4 regions of the Pantoea allii genome follow, and region 1 is predicted to be linked to each of the others. Evidence: predicted binding sites of a transcription regulator. Region 1 holds the regulator's gene; each other region holds the start of a gene.

Region 1 (4,194 bases):
GTTTATGTGAGAACTGTGCTGAAGTTGAGGCCTGTGAACATCATGAACATTGTGATCACGACCATCAGACTGAAGGGAAAAAGCGCGGTAAACGGGGTTAACAGGGTTGAGGTTACAGGGTTGGGGTTACAGGGTTGGGGTTACAGGGTTAATGTGCACATCCTTGTGCGGTGGCCGGCATGAGCGTACCGACCCGGGTAGGAGCGTCCCTGAAAGCGTGATTACCAGCGGTAATCTTTGTTGGAACCTTCCCAGGCCGTTACTTCTTTCTCCGCTTCTTCTTTCGCGTAGCCGTAACGTTCCTGAATTTTTCCGACCAGCTGATCGCGTTTACCTTCAATGACTTGCATATCATCGTCGGTCAGCTTGCCCCATTTCTCTTTCATCTTTCCTTTGAACTGTTTCCAGTTACCACTCGCTTCGTCTTTATTCATTGCAGACCTCCACGTCATCCTTCGGTTTCGTTTTATTTTGCAGTTAAACAAAATCACGATATAAAGCGCTACTTAACAGCGCCATTCAAAGTTAATTGTAGTAGGTAATTTCAGGTTTGCCGGAAAAAATGAAAATAATATGTATCCTGCGTCATAATTCCGGTTCAGCGATCAGGCAGTGAACCAGGTGCCATTGCGCCAGTGTTTACGCCAGACCAGCCACAAGGATAAGCCACGCAGGGCAAGGAAGACCGCTATCGCCAGCCACAAACCATGGTTGCCGAGCAGGGGCACCGTAGCGAGCGTCAGGAAATAGCCCAAGGCAGCCACCGCCATGCTGTTACGCATTTCTCTTCCCTTTGTCGCACCAATAAACATGCCATCCAACAGATAGCACCAGACGCCGATTAGCGGCATGACAATCTGCCAGATCAAAAAGCGGTCAGCGGCCTGTTGCAGCGCATGGATAGAGGTGAGGAATGCCACTATCTGATAGCCAAACAGGGCATAGACGAGTGAGAAAAACAGCGCCACCACCAGCGCCTGACGACAGGCAGATAGCCATACCTGCTGCAGCCGGGTGCCGTTTTTTGCCCCGTGCGCTTCACCGGCAAAGGCTTCTACGGCGTAGGCAAACCCATCCAGCGCGTAGGCGGTGAACGTAATGAACATTAACAGGATGGCATTGACCGCGACGACGTCAGGGCCAATGCGGGCGCCGAGCACGGTAAGAGAGGCAAAGCAGAGCTGCAACAGCAAGGTGCGCAGTAAAATATCGCGATTAAGGCGAAGAAGGCGGTGGATGTCGCCGCGCCAGCTGTGAGTGAGCATCTCCAAGGTGATACCCCGCAGCGTTAGTACGCGCCACACCATCACCGCACCGACCAGTAACGTTGCGTATTCTGCCAGCGCGGTGGCGCTAGCGGCACCCGCCACGCCCCAGTGCAAACCCAGCACGAGCCAGAGATCCAACAGGATATTAATGACGTTACCTACCACCAGCAAGATGACCGGTGCCCTGGCATACTGAACGCCCAGCAGCCAGCCCAGGATGACTAAATTAGCCAGCGTTGCGGGCGCACTGAGCCAGCGAATATGGATAAACAGGGCTGCCTGCTCCAATACCGCGGGGTCCCCACCAATAAAGCGGGTGGCTAACGTCGTAACGGGATAGCGAAGGAAGATAAATAAGAGGCCCGCGACCAGCGCGATGAGCAGTGGCTGAGTCAGCGCTCGCGCCAGAGCGGTCTTATCACCCGCACCCAATGCCTGAGCCGTTAAGCCCGTGGTACTCATACGCAGAAAAAGCAGCAACATGAAGATGAAGCTGGTGATGGTCGTACCGACAGCCACACCACCCAGATAAACCGGGCTGTCAAGATGGCCGATCACGGCCGTGTCGACCAGACCGAGCAGAGGAACCGTGATATTTGACAGGATCATGGGCAGCGCTAACCGCCACAGGTTTTTATCGGTAGCTGTCAGAAAGCGCATTCTTGAATCCGTGCGATAAACCGCCGGGGCCAGAGATAAACCCACAGCGGCAAAGTAAGGGCAGACTGGAGAACGTTAAGATTGACGCATGCCAATAACCTTAACGGGTTTTACAACCACTCACCGTTACGGACAATGCCGACAGCCAGACCTTCAACGGTGAGAGACTGGGCACGTGTGTCAACAATGATAGGCTCGAAATCGTTGTTTTCAGGTAAGAGATGCACCACAGAACCCTGTTTCTTCCAGCGTTTTACCGTGACTTCATCATCAATACGCGCAACCACAACCTGACCATTACGCACTTCCTGCGTTTTGTGAACCGCCAGCAAATCACCATCCATAATGCCGATATCTTTCATCGACATTCCGCTCACGCGCAACAGGAAATCCGCTGCAGGCTTGAACATGTCAGGATCTACTTTGTAATGCGTTTCAATGTGTTCCTGGGCCAGTAATGGCTCACCGGCGGCGACGCGACCAATCAACGGCAGGCCGTCTGATGGCTCTTCTTCCATTAACAAACGGATACCGCGGGACGCACCAGAGACGATTTCAATCACGCCTTTACGCGCCAGTGCTTTCAGGTGTTCTTCGGCTGCATTTGGCGAACGAAAACCAAGCTGCGCGGCGATTTCTGCACGCGTTGGCGGCATGCCTGTTTGATTAATGTGGTCGCGAATCAAGTCGTAGACCTGTTGCTGCCTGCTGGTTAATGCTTTCATCCCGCCCCCTGGTTGTTTATACAGTCGCTGTGAGTATATACAGGTATTGGTGAAATGGAAACCAAAACTCAGGCCAAAATCAGTTATTTGACGCGAGATGGAACGCTTATCGCAAATGCGACCAAAGCAGCGTTCCCCAGACAAAAAGGGCCAGTAATATTGCGATGAAAACGGCGGCGGAGCCCATGTCTTTTGCTCGTCCAGCAAGAGGATGCCGCTCCTGACCGGTGCGGTCTACCACCGCTTCTATGGCACTGTTCAGGACTTCAACAATAATCACCAGTACGACAGAGCCAATCATCAGGATGCGCGAAACGCTATCGACATCCAGCCAGCAGGCCAGGATAATCGCTACCAGTGCGGTAACCGCTTCCTGACGGAAAGCAGCTTCATGCTGCCAGGCAGCACGAAGACCTTGCCATGAATAGCCCGCAGCTTTCACAATTCGGTTAAGGCCGGTGACATTATTTGTCATAATAAAGGAACTCTTTTCAAAGGATTGACGTCAATATTGGGCAGCGCACAATTGTCGCTGTCACAGATTTTTGCTGCGCTTTCTGATAAGCTTGCGCCGCTTTGCTAACAAGAGGCTTCATGTTGTCTATGTCAGGTTGGCGTATACTTTTTTATAAATTACTGAATTTACCCCTGTCGTTTCTGGTAAAGAGTAAGGCCATTCCGGCCGATCCCGTATCCGAACATGGGCTGGACCCAACCCGGCCTATTATGTATGTCCTGCCTTATGATTCAAAGGCCGATCTCCTGACTTTGCGCGCGCAGTGCATCAGGCACGAGCTGCCCGATCCGCTTTCGCCGCTGGAGATTGACGGGGCCTTGCTGCCGCGTCATGTCTTTATCCACGATGGCCCACGCGTGTTTCCCTATTTCGTGCCCAGCGTCGAGTCGGTAAAAATCTTCCACGAGTATCTCGATCTGCACCGCAGTAACCCTGAGCTTGATATCCAGATGTTACCGGTTTCCGTCATGTTCGGCCGCGCACCCGGCCGGGAAGTGCAGGGAGAAGATAATCCGCCTCATTTACGTTTGTTAAATGGGGTACAAAAATTCTTTGCTGTGCTCTGGCATGGTCGCGACAGTTTTGTGCGCTTCTCGCCAACCGTTTCCCTGCGTCGTATGGCGACTGAACACGGTACGGATAAATCAATTGCGCAAAAACTGGCCCGGGTCGCTCGTATCCACTTTGCCCGTCAGCGTCTGGCAGCGGTCGGTCCGCGCCTGCCCGCGCGTCAGGATTTGTTCAATCGCCTGCTGCAATCGAAAGCGATAGAAAAAGCGGTAGAAGACGAAGCCCGCAGCAAGAAGGTTTCGCATGAAAAAGCCCAGCAAAACGCCGTTGAAATGATGGAGGAGATTGCCGCCAACTTCTCCTACGAAGCGATTCGCGTCACGGATCGCGTGATGGGTTGGCTCTGGAGTCGACTTTATCAGGGCATCAACGTCAACGGCGGTGAGCGCGTTCGCCAGCTGGCTCAGGACGGTCATGAAATTGTTTATGTGCCCTGCCACCGCAGCCATATGGA
Region 2 (4,194 bases), 720 kb from region 1:
CTGCATCCGCTCAGCGGGACGGGAAGGCCGGCCCAACTCCCCCGCTTTGATACCTGTGCCAAAACTACTTTCCGCGTCGCTTCAGATGTCAGAAAACATCGCTTCAGATGCCAGAAAAGCATCACAGCTTATTGCTGTTCATTTTTTCATTTTCGTCAGGCTTCCCTGTCTTCAGTTCTGATTACGCATGTTAATAACAGGCGAAGCAGTATTTCGGAAAAATATACGCCCTCACAGGCGGGGGGGTTCCGGAGGCATCCGGCGCGCTGAGGAAAGAACGGAGGCCAGGACGGCGCGGCAGGGACGCCGCGACGAGGACGGCTGCGCCACGGAGGGCGCATCCGGACGGTCCGTCAGGCCGCAGTGAGTGACGAAGGGACAGCGACGGCTGCCGGACGCCGGGATTGTTAAGGGGCTGGCGCAAGCCCCTTAACCCGACCGCCTGCTCGGACAGGCTGAAACTCCCCGACGCCTGGCGGGCGGAACATACTCAGTGCAAAACCGTAGCGCCCAGCCGGGCGGAACATACTCAGAACAAAACCGTAACGCCCAGCCGGGCAGAATATGCTCAGAGCAAAACCGCATCCCCACTACCTTGCAGGCACAACACACCTGAAGCAAAAATGTAGCTCCCCTGCCCGATGGCCGGAACACACCGGAAGTAAAACGGCATCGCCCACGCCAACAGGCAACCCCACATCAACTAAAGAATAAGCCCTCACAGGCGAGGATTTGCTGGAGGCATCCGGCGCGCTGAGGAAAGAACGGAGGCCAGGACGGCGCGGCAGGGATGCCGCGACGAGGACGGCTGCGCCACGGAGGGCGCATCCGGACGGTCCGTCAGGCCGCAGTGAGTGACGAAGGGACAGCGACGGCTGCCGGACGCCGGGATTGTTAAGGGGCTGGCGCAAGCCCCTTAACCCGACCGCCTGCTCGGGCAGGCTGAAACTCCCTGCCGCCTGGCGGGCGGAACATGCTCAGAACAAAACCGTAACGCCCAGCCGGGCAGAATATGCTCAATGCAAAACCGCAGCGCCCAGCCCAACCGGGCAGAACCAAAGCAAACCCCATCCCCGCCAACGGCGGCCCCCCCCTTATAATCCCAGCAGCAGTTGCCGCTCCAGTTGCGGGTCCACCAGCGTCACATGCAATCCCACCAGCCGCACGCCGCGTCCAGCCCGGCGCTCATCCCAGGTTTTACGCGCCACGGCAATCATGTCGTCTTTATTCAGCACCGGCCAGACATGCTCCTGGGTCGTCTGCTGAAAATCACTGAACTTCAGTTTCACGCCCTGACGCGCAATATGCTTATCGGGCCGTATCTGAGTTAAGCGCCGATCAAGCTCGGCATAGAGGTAATCAATAATCTCCAGGCAGCGTTCCCAACTGTCGATATCGTCAGCCAGCGTGCGCTCAACGCCCAGCGATTTACGTTCGCGTTCAACCACCACACCGCGTTCATCAATACCGTGGCTGCGCTCCCATAAGATCCGACCAAATTTACCGAAGCGCTTAAGCAGTAACGCCAAATCGGCTTTTTGCACATCGCCGCAGGTATGTAATCCCAGCTCTTCCAGCTTTTTTGCCGACACTTTTCCCACACCGGGAATTTTCGCCAACGGCAACGCCAGTAAAAAATCAGACATCTGTGCAGGGGTAATGACAAACTGGCCATCAGGCTTGTTTAAGTCAGAAGCGATTTTGGCGAGAAATTTAATCGGTGCGATGCCCGCAGAGGCCGTGAGTTGGGTTTCCCGATAGATAGTGGCGCGGATTTCCTGGGCGATCAGCGTAGCTGATCCCTGACAGTGCGTGCTGTCGGTGACATCCAGATAGGCTTCATCCAGCGACAGTGGCTCGATGAGGGAGGTAAAACGTGAAAAGATGGCGCGAATCTGGCTGGATGCCTCTTTGTAAACTTCGTAGCGCCCGGGTAATAAACGCAGATGAGGACATAGCTTCAGCGCCATGCCCGTGGGCATCGCACTGCGCACGCCATATTTGCGTGCCGGATAGTTAGCGGTACTGATCACCCCGCGCCGATCGCGGCTGCCGCCAATCGCCATGGGAATATCGCGCAATGAAGGGTCATCACGCATTTCCACTGCGGCAAAAAAGCAGTCCATATCGACATGAATGATCTTACGCATCGCCCCTCCAGCACTGGATAAGTATACAGTCCAAAGAGGCTTGTGCAATATTTCTTGCAGTTGCTAACAAACTTTACAAATTTTCGGCGCTATTCCGTCAAAGAAATGGACATTTTGCTCTGCGCTGTATTGCTAAAAAAACACACAATGTTTAATGTTGCGCTGCGGTAGCGGAAAGTTCCGATAATGCAAACAGAGGCGCACTTATCGCGCCGTTGTTCTTCTTCACTTCAAGGTGTACACAGCATGGGCAAAATCGCACTTCTGTTTGCGATGATTTTACTGCCAGCCCTCAGCATGGCAATGACTCCTGAGCCGGTTCAGCCACTGGCGCCGGTGAGCAAAGAATTAAAGAAACAGTTAATCGGTACGCCGGTTTATATTCAGATCTTCAAGGAAGAGCGTACCCTTGAGCTGTACGGCAAGATTGGCAACGAATATCGCTTGCTGGATACCTATCGCATCTGCAACTTTTCTGGCGGCCTGGGGCCAAAACGTCGTGAAGGCGATTTTAAAAGCCCGGAAGGTTTTTACAGCGTAAAAATGAATCAGCTAAAGCCGGACAGCCGTTTCTATCGCGCGATTAATATTGGCTTCCCCAATCAATACGATCGCGACCAGGGCTACAGCGGTAACTATTTAATGATTCATGGCGACTGTAAGTCTATCGGCTGCTATGCCATGACCAATGCCTATATGGATGAGATTTTCACCTATGTGAATGCAGCATTACGTAATGGTCAGCAGGAAGTGAATATTGCCATTTATCCGTTTCGCATGACCGACAGCAATATGCAGCGTCATCGCTATTCCACCTATGCGGATTTCTGGAAGCAACTTCAGCCCGGCTACACCTACTTTGCGCAGTATCATCAGCCGCCGACCGTGAATGTGACCAGCGGCAGATATGTGATGAACAGCAGCCCGGTGATCACCCAACCTGAAGCGGCATCCCAGTCATTCCTGGCGCTCTCCAAGGTAAAATAATGCCCATTCGCCTGGCACAATTCGGTGCCAGGTTTCATTTCCCGTCAGCGGTTGTGTGGCAATGACGGTCACTATATCGTTCGCGCTGGTGTGTTTCTGGAAATCAATCTCCACGTCCTGATCAAGCAGCTGCGCCCGACCAAAAGGTGCACGGCGGGTAATCCAAAACAGATTGGTTGAGCAGAATGCCATTAAGTAGCGACCATCCGACAGCAGCATATTAAATACGCCTTTCTGCCGTAGCTCACCCGCCAGCTCCCCAATGTAGCGAAAGACTGCAGGCCAGTTCCCCGGCGTGCGCGGATAGCGCGTGGCCAGCTTATGCAGAATCCAGCAAAATGCCTTCTCGCTGTCGGTTTCCCCTACCGGACGAAACGTCCCGGTCTCCAGTTGCCTGTAGCCTTTAAGCTGCCCGTTGTGTGCATAAGTCCAGTGACGGCCCCATAATTCCCGGGTAAACGGATGCGTATTCTCCAGGGAGACCGGTCCACGATTCGCCTGGCGAATATGTGCCACGACCGAATGAGATTTAATTGGATATTCCTGCACCAGACGCGCAATGGGGGAATTAAAACTCGGTAAGGGATCTTTAAAGGTGCGGCAGCCTTTATCTTCATAAAACGTAATGCCCCAGCCGTCTTTATGCGGCCCTGTTCCGCCGCCACGCTGCACCAATCCGGTAAAACTGAAACAAATATCGGTGGGAACATTGGCGCTCATCCCGAGCAATTCGCACATAGCAACCGCCTTATGTCAAAACGCCTCCTGTCGACCAGGAGGCCAGTCGTGCTGTTACCTGACCATCTCTTTTTCAATCAGCAGCATCAGGATATGGATCACTTTGATATGGATCTCCTGAATGCGATCAGCATAACCAAAATGCGGTACACGAATTTCAATGTCCGCGCTGCCCGCCATCTTACCGCCATCTTTGCCGGTCAGGGTGATCACTTTCATGCCCTGCGCGCGCGCGGCTTCAACAGCCTTGATGATATTGGCAGAGTTACCCGAGGTAGAGATCCCCAGCAGCACATCGCCTGCGCGCCCTACCGCTTCA
Region 3 (4,194 bases), 2.2 Mb from region 1:
AGGCCGCCATGTTTTACTCGATTTCCTGCTTTATTCTCCCACCGTGATTAAAGGCGGGTTTGTTGTATTTGACGACTACCGCGATCATCAGTATTCACCGCAGGTCGGGCCGGCGGTTGATCTGCTGCGGGCTGGCGGCTATTTTAATGATTTTGATGTCATTGGCAGTCTGCCAGGATTTGAAAATAGCTATCTATTGCAAAAGCGCTAATCACGCTATTGATACGTCTCATTAAAAACGGCCCACAGGGCCGTTTTTACCATCATTTCGCCAGATGAGGACGCATGCTCTCAGGCTCGATATTCTGGATAACCGCAACGCCGGGCTGCTTTGCCACTTCAGCAATGGCGTTTTGACAATCAAGAGTCGGTCGCTCGACCTTACGCATTGTGAGGCCGTCGTATTCCAGCTCCCCATTATCTACATCCAAAGTCATCACCCGCATCTGACGCGTAACGTTGACGTAATCCCCGTTCAGCAGTGTCAGTTTACCTGGTTTCGCAATCACCCGCTGCCACTGGCGACAATCCAGCGTACTGCCATCGGCATGGATAATGAGGCTGGCCATTGCCTTGTCACTGATCAGATCGCTTTGTGGCCCTACCGTCTGCCAGTTACCTTGTAAATTTGCCGGAGCAGGCGTTTGCACCGCACTCTCATAACTATTGATTTGCGCGCAACCACTCAGCGCCAGTGTGGCAATCAGCATCCAGTTTTTCATCTTTGATCCCTACAATCCGGTTGATGGCGGCTACGTTATAATTTTTACGGTAAGGTGCGCAAGCTATCTGAATACGGTCCTCGAGATAAAGCGGCATTTTCCTGGGTATCAGGCGCTGGCGAACGGGGTTTATCCACGCCATCTGCATGAAGGACGCCGTCTTGCCCTGCCCCGGCTATGCCTGACAAGCCTGATGTAACAGGCTACACTGTGCCGCTGCAATAGATATCAGGAAACCTGCAATGAAAACTCCAGAAGCGTATTACGCTCAGGCGCGAACCCTGTTCTTCACTGCCCATGCTGACTTCCAGGCGGCATTAGACGAGCTGACGGAAAGCGATGCACGCGCCGCCAACATGTCGTTGCGAGAATTACGCGAATGGCATGCCGAGCGCATCTACGCCGCTTTTTTACGTCAAAAGAATCTCGATGGCATTATTTTCTCAATCCAGCTCGCGGAACCAGATAAAGCCGTTGCCGCCGAGGCGATAGAGGCGTACCTCAGATCGCATGCGGAATCACTGGGAATGAGCTGGGAAGAGTTCTGTATTAAGAATGAACTGTAGTGACTCAGCCCTTTGCAGGCGAGAAGGCAAGACGCGTGATGCGAACGACAGAGTAACAAAGTGAGCACGCGCTTGCCGATCATCATGTTGACCGGCTTCGCTGGCGACAGACCACAGACTTATCGCCAGCGAAGCCGTTACTCTTCCTCTGCCATTTTACCTCTTACTTCAACATATTTGGCGACGGCCAGCAGCCGGTTGATGTGAGTCAGTAGCAAATCGATATCCGACTGCATGAACTCAGAGGATGAACGTGAAGCCGTTACTATCGCATCCTGAACCGTTTCTGAAATGGTTAACGCGTTGTCTTGTTTCGCCTGGACTAATAAAGCTGCAACCAACAACGACTGCGCTTCGATCTGCGCAGTCAGTTCCTTTGCGTCGACATCCATTTTTGCTAGTTTGAGCAGAATATCTATAACCAATTGTCGCATTGCACTTCTCCTGGTGAGTGAGCGCACATATTGTTGTGAACGCCATCAGAGTAAACCAGATGAAAGTGCTTTTCTACGCAGCTCAGAAAAAACGAATTAACCCGAACATCAGCTTGATACTGTTTTTATTTACAGTAAAATGGCAAAGCGATTTTGCCCTTAAGGGATTGTTAACATGTTTGTAGAGTTAATTTACGATAAACGTAATGTCGCGGGCTTGCCAGGCGCGCGTGAAATGATCTTAGAAGAGTTAGAAAAACGCGTACATCGTGTTTTTCCTGATATCGAGGTTAAGGTCAAACCCATGGAACGTAATGCGATTGAAACCGATCTCAGCAAAAACGAGAAGGCGACGATAGCGCGTCTGGTGGAAGAGATGTTTGATGAGGCAGAGTTTTGGTTGGTGGCTGATTAATCCCTTAATCGCCACCACATCAGTTAGCGGGAGATAACTTAACTCTCCTGCTCACTGTGGTTAATTTCAATTTCGATATCCTGAATCGCCTTCTCCAGATCTTCCAGCAACGTACCCTGCTTGTTGAGCAGCGCATCAATGCGGGCTGCATTGCCCTCATCTTTGTATTCACCGGCATCAAAAGCTAACCAATGGGCGGAAAGTGTCTCGGTATTGGTCTGTGCATAGTGACGCATTTCTTTCAGCTGTGATGCCACGTCACGCAGGTAATCTGTTTTGCTTTTGGTTTCGATTGAATCAGTCATGCTGTCTTTCCTTTTGGTGGTTTATCCAATGAAAATATCGCCTGGAGATTTAAAGATAGGACAATATAGCGATATTGCATTAGGAATAATCGGAAGTGGCTGAAGAGCCTGGTGAGCGAAGTCTGAGTAAGCAGGTCAAACGCTTAGCGTCAGCGTTTAAGCGTAGTCGCAATAGCGCAACAATGCTGGCTAATGCACAGCAGCATTCATCCGTGTCACGGCGGTTTTCCACGAAATTGTTTTGCTGGTCTACACTAAACAGAGTGAAGAAAGGAGCAAACAATGCATAAACATCAGAGTAACGAACAACGTAAACATGAAGGTGATGTCAGCAAAGGATTACCCGAAGCTGCGCCGAATGCGGGTAATGCGTACGAGGAAGATGATCATCCTGCTACCGATGCGCCGAAAGATCATGGCGAAGTCCCAAGAAAAAATGATGACAGCCAGGATGATAAAAAAGATCCATACAAGGCATCCTAGACTATAACACCCTGCCCCTATAAACGGGGCAATCATACTTATTTTTATACAGTAGCTAGTGCAGGAAGCATGCCTTGATGAAATATTATTCTTATCTCGCAACATAAAAACACAATATTTCAAAAAGTCAATTAATTTTAAAACAAAAACTTTACACAAGCTATCCTGGCTAGCCACAAAAAATTAATAAAAAATCATCAATTCAAAAAAACTAATTGCGATCAATAAATTTTAAAAAATTCACAGCGAATGTTTTTTATGCAGGCATAAAAAATGCAATAATTTGCTTCCCCAACACCTTTGAATTAATTAAGAAAAATGACATATTTTTTATTGACATCATTAATTTTATCAACATTTTTATCTAATAGATTTATAATTTGCAAAACAGTTATCACTTGCATAATATTGTTGCTTTTTTGTTTCTGGTCTGTTTGCAATATGTTTACAGGAAATGGCATAACAGATGCCGTTTTTTATCATTTATTCAATAGTACTCGTGGAACATCCCTTGACGACTTATACCCTAAGTTAAAGCTGGCAATACCATTCCTCATTACATCGTCAATACTGATTGGTTATTGTGTCTTATGTAAAAAAAATAAAATCAAAAAAATAAATATAGAAAAAACGAACTATTTTTTCGTTTGTTCACTTCTCATAATACTAACGATGCCATTTTCAAGAAACATATCAGCTTCAATATTACATATTATAAAGCCTCAAGGGAATGCAGACCGCGTCTCGGCGGAATATAAAACTTTAAATTCCAGCTTAAATAAAAAATATAACTATGTTTTTATATATGCTGAAAGCCTTGAAAAAACATTTGAAAAAATAAACGAAACAAATTATTTACCTGAATTATCGAAAATCGCAAACGACTATGCTCAATTTACTAACATAATACAACCAACAAATGGCGGCTTTGGTTGGACGATGGCTGGAATGGTCAATACACAATGTGGCGTACCATTAGTAATGGCGCAAGGGAACACCGGCGGCAACGCGGCCCATTTTTTACCCAAGGCTAATTGTGTTGCTTCATGGCTTAAAAAAATTGGTTACCGGACTCACTTTATCAGAGGCAGTAATAAAGAGTTTGCTGGTGCGGATAAATTTTTTTCACAACATGGATGGAGTCGTCAAGACGATTTGAATTTTTTCATTGAAAATAAAATTGCTAAATCTGATCAAATCAGTGGATGGGGTGTCCAGGATGATGTCTTGTTAGACTATGCATGGGATAAGTACCTTAATTTATCTAAT
Region 4 (4,194 bases), 1.7 Mb from region 1:
GGAACTGATAACCAGTTGGATCTTTTCTCTCATGGCCGCAGGCACGATCACTGGTGGACTTATCTATGGTCGGTTTTTAAAGCAGGCTTCACCCGAGAGAGTAATGCGGTACTGGTTCTTGTACGGTATGCTTTTATTTGTAATGTCACTTACCGCTCTGTATTCCTTTAATTTTCTTCTTCCTCTCGCATTTATACTTGGGATCAGCGGTGCCTTTGTAGATATTGCGCTTGTGACAGTTATACAGACGTTGTCCCCAGCGGAGAATACAGGTAAGACATTCGGCACGTTCTCTACACTGGCAAACACTGCTGAAGCCCTTTCTGGCCTTCTTTCCGGGCTGCTCGCAGCTGGGGGACTGATGGTTGCTTTTGCTGGGATGAGTTCGCTTATCGCGCTAACAGGCATTACCGGAACAGTCCTTCTTTCAGGTAAAACGCGGAACCTTCACCTAAAAAAAAATGAAGCCGGTGGCTCAGTTCAAAGAGAATCTTCGGATTGAGGTGTGCAAGATCCGGGTGAGCCGCGAGCATTGACGTCTGCGTACTGGTTTCATGCTACCCGCACTTTTTCAGATACAAGATTATGTTGAGGACAAACTGGATTTCAACAAATGACTGATCGGGCATCCGTGTGCACCTTGCGTCATGAAAAATCATAATATGATGATGTAAAAGGTTATTTTACGACAAGAAGGTCTGAATACCTTGTGGTGTAACAAGGCGACAACATCTCGCGCTTCATGGCCCAGCGTTTTTCCGTGCCCTGCCCGGCAAACCACATCTTTCCTTTGCCCTCTTTATGAATCCGATCGATCACCTGCATCAGATCGTTACGGCCTGGGTTAACCGAACGCTCATCGAACATATCCAACTGCGTCACGCCATGATCGAAGAAATCACTAAGGACTATGCCGGCCTTGATATAGCGGTGTCCTTCTATCCAGATATAGTCGAGCATCTCGGTCGCCACCCGAATAATATCGCGCGTATCGTGGGACGGCGTCAGGAGTTGCCCTGTCGCCTGATTACCGTAAAAATTTTCGCCGGGTGCATGCGGACTGGTGCGCAGAAATACCCCGATTTGTCTGCAGTACTGGTTTTCTTTACGCAGTTTTTCGGCGGCACGTTCGGCATAGGTACAGACCGCCTCACGCACCTGGGCATAGTCTGAGAGGCGGCTGCTGAAGGAACGTGAGCACATGATCTGTTGTTTGGTGGGTTCGAGCGCCTCTAAATCCTGGCAGGGTTCGCCACATAATTCTCTGACCGTGCGCTCCAGCACCACGCTGAAGTTCTTACGAATCAGGCTGGGGCGCTGACGCGCCAGGTCCGCGGCCGAGGTTATGCCCATTTCCTCAAGCCGCTGACTGAGCCGTCGACCTACGCCCCAGACCTCCGCAACGGGCACCTTCACCAGCAGTTTTTCCCGACGTGCAGGATCGGACAGATCGACAACACCCTTGGTGTAGTTTGCCCATTTTTTAGCGGCAAAATTCGCCAGCTTCGCCAGCGTTTTGGTGGGGGCTATGCCGACACAGACGTTGAGATGAACTTCTTTTTTTATCCGGGTTTTGATCTCGTGGCCCAACGTGTCGAGCGACATGCAATGGCTGACGCCCGTTAAATCCAGAAAAGCCTCGTCAATCGAGTAGATTTCCACCGACGGGGCCATTTCCTCCAGCAACGTCATTACTCTGGTGCTCATATCCGCATAAAGCGCGTAGTTGGAGCTAAAGACCTGTACGTTGTGGCGGGCAATAATCTCTCTCATTTTGAAGAACGGCACAGCCATGGTAATGCCCAGCGCTTTTGCCTCTGCATTACGCGCAATCACACAGCCGTCGTTGTTAGACAGCACAATGATGGGCTTTCCTTTGAGATCGGGGCGAAACACCGTCTCACAGGAGGCATAAAAATTGTTCACATCCACCAGCGCAAACATGATTAATAAACCGACTTGATCACATAGGTCACCACGCCAAACACTTCCAGCGCATCTTCCGTGCTAATCGCAATCGGTTTAAACTGCCGGTTCATCGGCATCAGTTGCAGGCAGGGCTGAAGCTGAAGACGCTTAACGGTAAATTCTCCGTCCACGGACGCCACCACGATATCGCCATGCGAGGCTCTTAGCGCGCTGTCCACCACCAGCATATCGCCGTCGTTGATGCCTGCGCCGGTCATCGACTCTCCGCTTACCCGTACAAAGTAGGTCGAACTGGGGTGCTGAACGATGAGCTTGTTCAAATCAAGACGTTGCTCAACATAGTCCTGAGCCGGTGACGGAAAACCACATGGCACCCGCTCCATAAACAGTGGCAGCGGTAACAGCGCACTGACTTTTGCTGGCCTGATAAATTCCATACTCACCTCCCCTTCAAAATAACTGTATATATTTACAGTAATCGCGATCGATGGGTTTGATCAAGTGAAACGGCAGAGGTTTATATGAAGCGGTTGATGTGGATGAAGATTTTGTTACAGCGAAGCGGTGTCGGTTTTATGCAGCCGCTTAACGATTGTGCATTCAGGTTATGCTTTCACCTGTTGCCTTCTGCACGCCTGGCATTTTTTCATTGATGGCTCCCCTTTTTTGCCATCGTCCTGCAGAAGTACACAGCGGGTTTACACGTCTCTGGCTGACGTTCTGTACTGCGCAAAACAAGACATAAGGCGGTTCTGTTGACGACTCGCCCGGTTGTTTTCAGTTCTTTGTTACTGGCTGGATTTAAATTACCTGTCACGCCTGTATTCTGAAATATATATCCCTGAATCCCTGGCGATAACATAATGTAAACCCGATTGGGGATCGTTACGTTTTACCTCCCCTTTCCTTAGCCTTACCTATTTATTCAAATACAGAAGCCGCATAATACATAACGAGCCAAAGAGAAGTTTATTGCGCAAAATTCAAATGGTGTTATCTGTCCAACAGGATTAACACCAGAAGCGCAGGTGTTTATTGCCGTAAGGCTCAGCCGCGCATTCGATCCAACGCGATAAAAAGCAATCGCAGAGTAGTCTGTATATCACACGGACTCAACAAGCCCCACGATATTTGATGCACTGGCGCGCAGCGGCGATATGATGCGTTATATGTTCTTCGCTTAACCTGACCTTTCTCAGGCAGATCAGATCGGAAAACAAGAATAATCAATTGATTTAAATGAAGATTAAAGACTTAAGATAAGCAAAGAATACGTGAAATGCCATTACTTCATCCCAGCGCTATGATGAGCCCTGATCAGACAGCTGTATGTTGAAAAGGAGCACAGCATGGAAATAAAAAATAACGACGGACAACAGGTTTGTTTAACGGTCGATGAGATTTCATTAACGTGGTTTTTTATGACGGGAATGGATATGAAACAGATAGCAAGCTGGATGGCACTCCCTGTACACGCTGCATATTATATTAAACAACGCGTAATGAAAAAGCTTGGCGTGAAAAATAACAGTGAGTTTATTATCTGGTTTCTTAATAACAGAAGGCGTGACGAAACTGAAAAAACTGAACACCGCAGGCTTCCACACAGCGATAGCCTGATGAAATGAATCATCCCGAACAGGCTATTTTTTACATCCGTCATAGCGGGTAGCCGTTAACGCTTTTTCTCTGCGCGATGAGTGAATACAGCGCCGCCTTGCCGCCTGAGCACGATGCTGCTGCTCAGATGGCGTTTAGCATTAAGGCGCGCCGCCTGCATCGGGCTGATCCGGCTCTTCATGACCGCCTTTTGCCTGCTGCACTATCCATTCACGGAATATTTCCATCGAGGGCGTCATCTTCTTTGAGCGGAGCCAGGTTAACCAGTAGCCACCGACATCGATCTCAAGCGTAAAAGGACGGGCCAGCGTGCCGGCATCCAGCTCACGCTGAAACATGCACGCCGGCACCAGAGCAACAGCGCCGGTCTGGATCGCGGCTTCAACCATTAAACGTGACGAGTCAAATACCGGGCCGGTGATCCTGGGCGGTGCCATTCCCGCCGCCGTAAACCAGCTGTCCCACTCATCAGCCCGATAGGAACGTAACAGGTTTTCCCGCAACAAACAGGCAGGCTGCTGCAGACGGCTGGCGATGTCCGGCCGACAGAGCACCGTCAGCGGTGCCGTAAACAGCCGCTCATTGTGTGTGGCGGGCCAGGCACCCGCGCCAAACCGAATCGCATAGTCCACGCCTTCCCCCGCC

What was found. The regulator LexA, encoded in region 1, represses DNA repair genes until DNA is damaged. The targets are predictions, from matches to a motif close to TNCTGTATGTACATACAGNA.
Region 2: the regulator LexA is predicted to act here: its motif matches at 2,162-2,181, upstream of dinB (DNA polymerase IV).
Region 3: the regulator LexA is predicted to act here: its motif matches at 1,840-1,859, upstream of QNH99_RS09520 (DinI-like family protein).
Region 4: the regulator LexA is predicted to act here: its motif matches at 2,387-2,406, upstream of umuD (translesion error-prone DNA polymerase V autoproteolytic subunit).

Annotation. Positions count from the first base shown of each region.
Region 1 covers NZ_CP125958.1:4,348,801-4,352,994, forward strand. Annotated here, with positions in the region: gene zur (zinc uptake transcriptional repressor Zur) at 1-101, shown strand, start outside; gene QNH99_RS20395 (CsbD family protein) at 222-434, opposite strand; gene dinF (MATE family efflux transporter DinF) at 606-1,928, opposite strand; gene lexA (transcriptional repressor LexA) at 2,039-2,653, opposite strand; gene QNH99_RS20410 (diacylglycerol kinase) at 2,760-3,128, opposite strand; gene plsB (glycerol-3-phosphate 1-O-acyltransferase PlsB) at 3,257-4,194, shown strand, end outside.
Region 2 covers NZ_CP125958.1:3,627,786-3,631,979, forward strand. Annotated here, with positions in the region: gene dinB (DNA polymerase IV) at 1,095-2,150, opposite strand; gene dpaA (peptidoglycan meso-diaminopimelic acid protein amidase) at 2,397-3,137, shown strand; gene QNH99_RS17205 (class II glutamine amidotransferase) at 3,108-3,875, opposite strand; gene lpcA (D-sedoheptulose 7-phosphate isomerase) at 3,930-4,194, opposite strand, start outside.
Region 3 covers NZ_CP125958.1:2,000,616-2,004,809, reverse strand. Annotated here, with positions in the region: gene QNH99_RS09540 (class I SAM-dependent methyltransferase) at 1-211, shown strand, start outside; gene yedD (lipoprotein YedD) at 264-722, opposite strand; gene QNH99_RS09530 (DUF6388 family protein) at 965-1,288, shown strand; gene iraP (anti-adapter protein IraP) at 1,426-1,722, opposite strand; gene QNH99_RS09520 (DinI-like family protein) at 1,898-2,137, shown strand; gene QNH99_RS09515 (hypothetical protein) at 2,176-2,442, opposite strand; gene QNH99_RS09510 (hypothetical protein) at 2,725-2,925, shown strand; gene QNH99_RS09505 (sulfatase-like hydrolase/transferase) at 3,367-4,194, shown strand, end outside.
Region 4 covers NZ_CP125958.1:2,621,181-2,625,374, forward strand. Annotated here, with positions in the region: gene QNH99_RS12355 (MFS transporter) at 1-502, shown strand, start outside; gene umuC (translesion error-prone DNA polymerase V subunit UmuC) at 679-1,944, opposite strand; gene umuD (translesion error-prone DNA polymerase V autoproteolytic subunit) at 1,947-2,366, opposite strand; gene QNH99_RS12370 (helix-turn-helix transcriptional regulator) at 3,279-3,557, shown strand; gene QNH99_RS12375 (LysR family transcriptional regulator) at 3,690-4,194, opposite strand, start outside.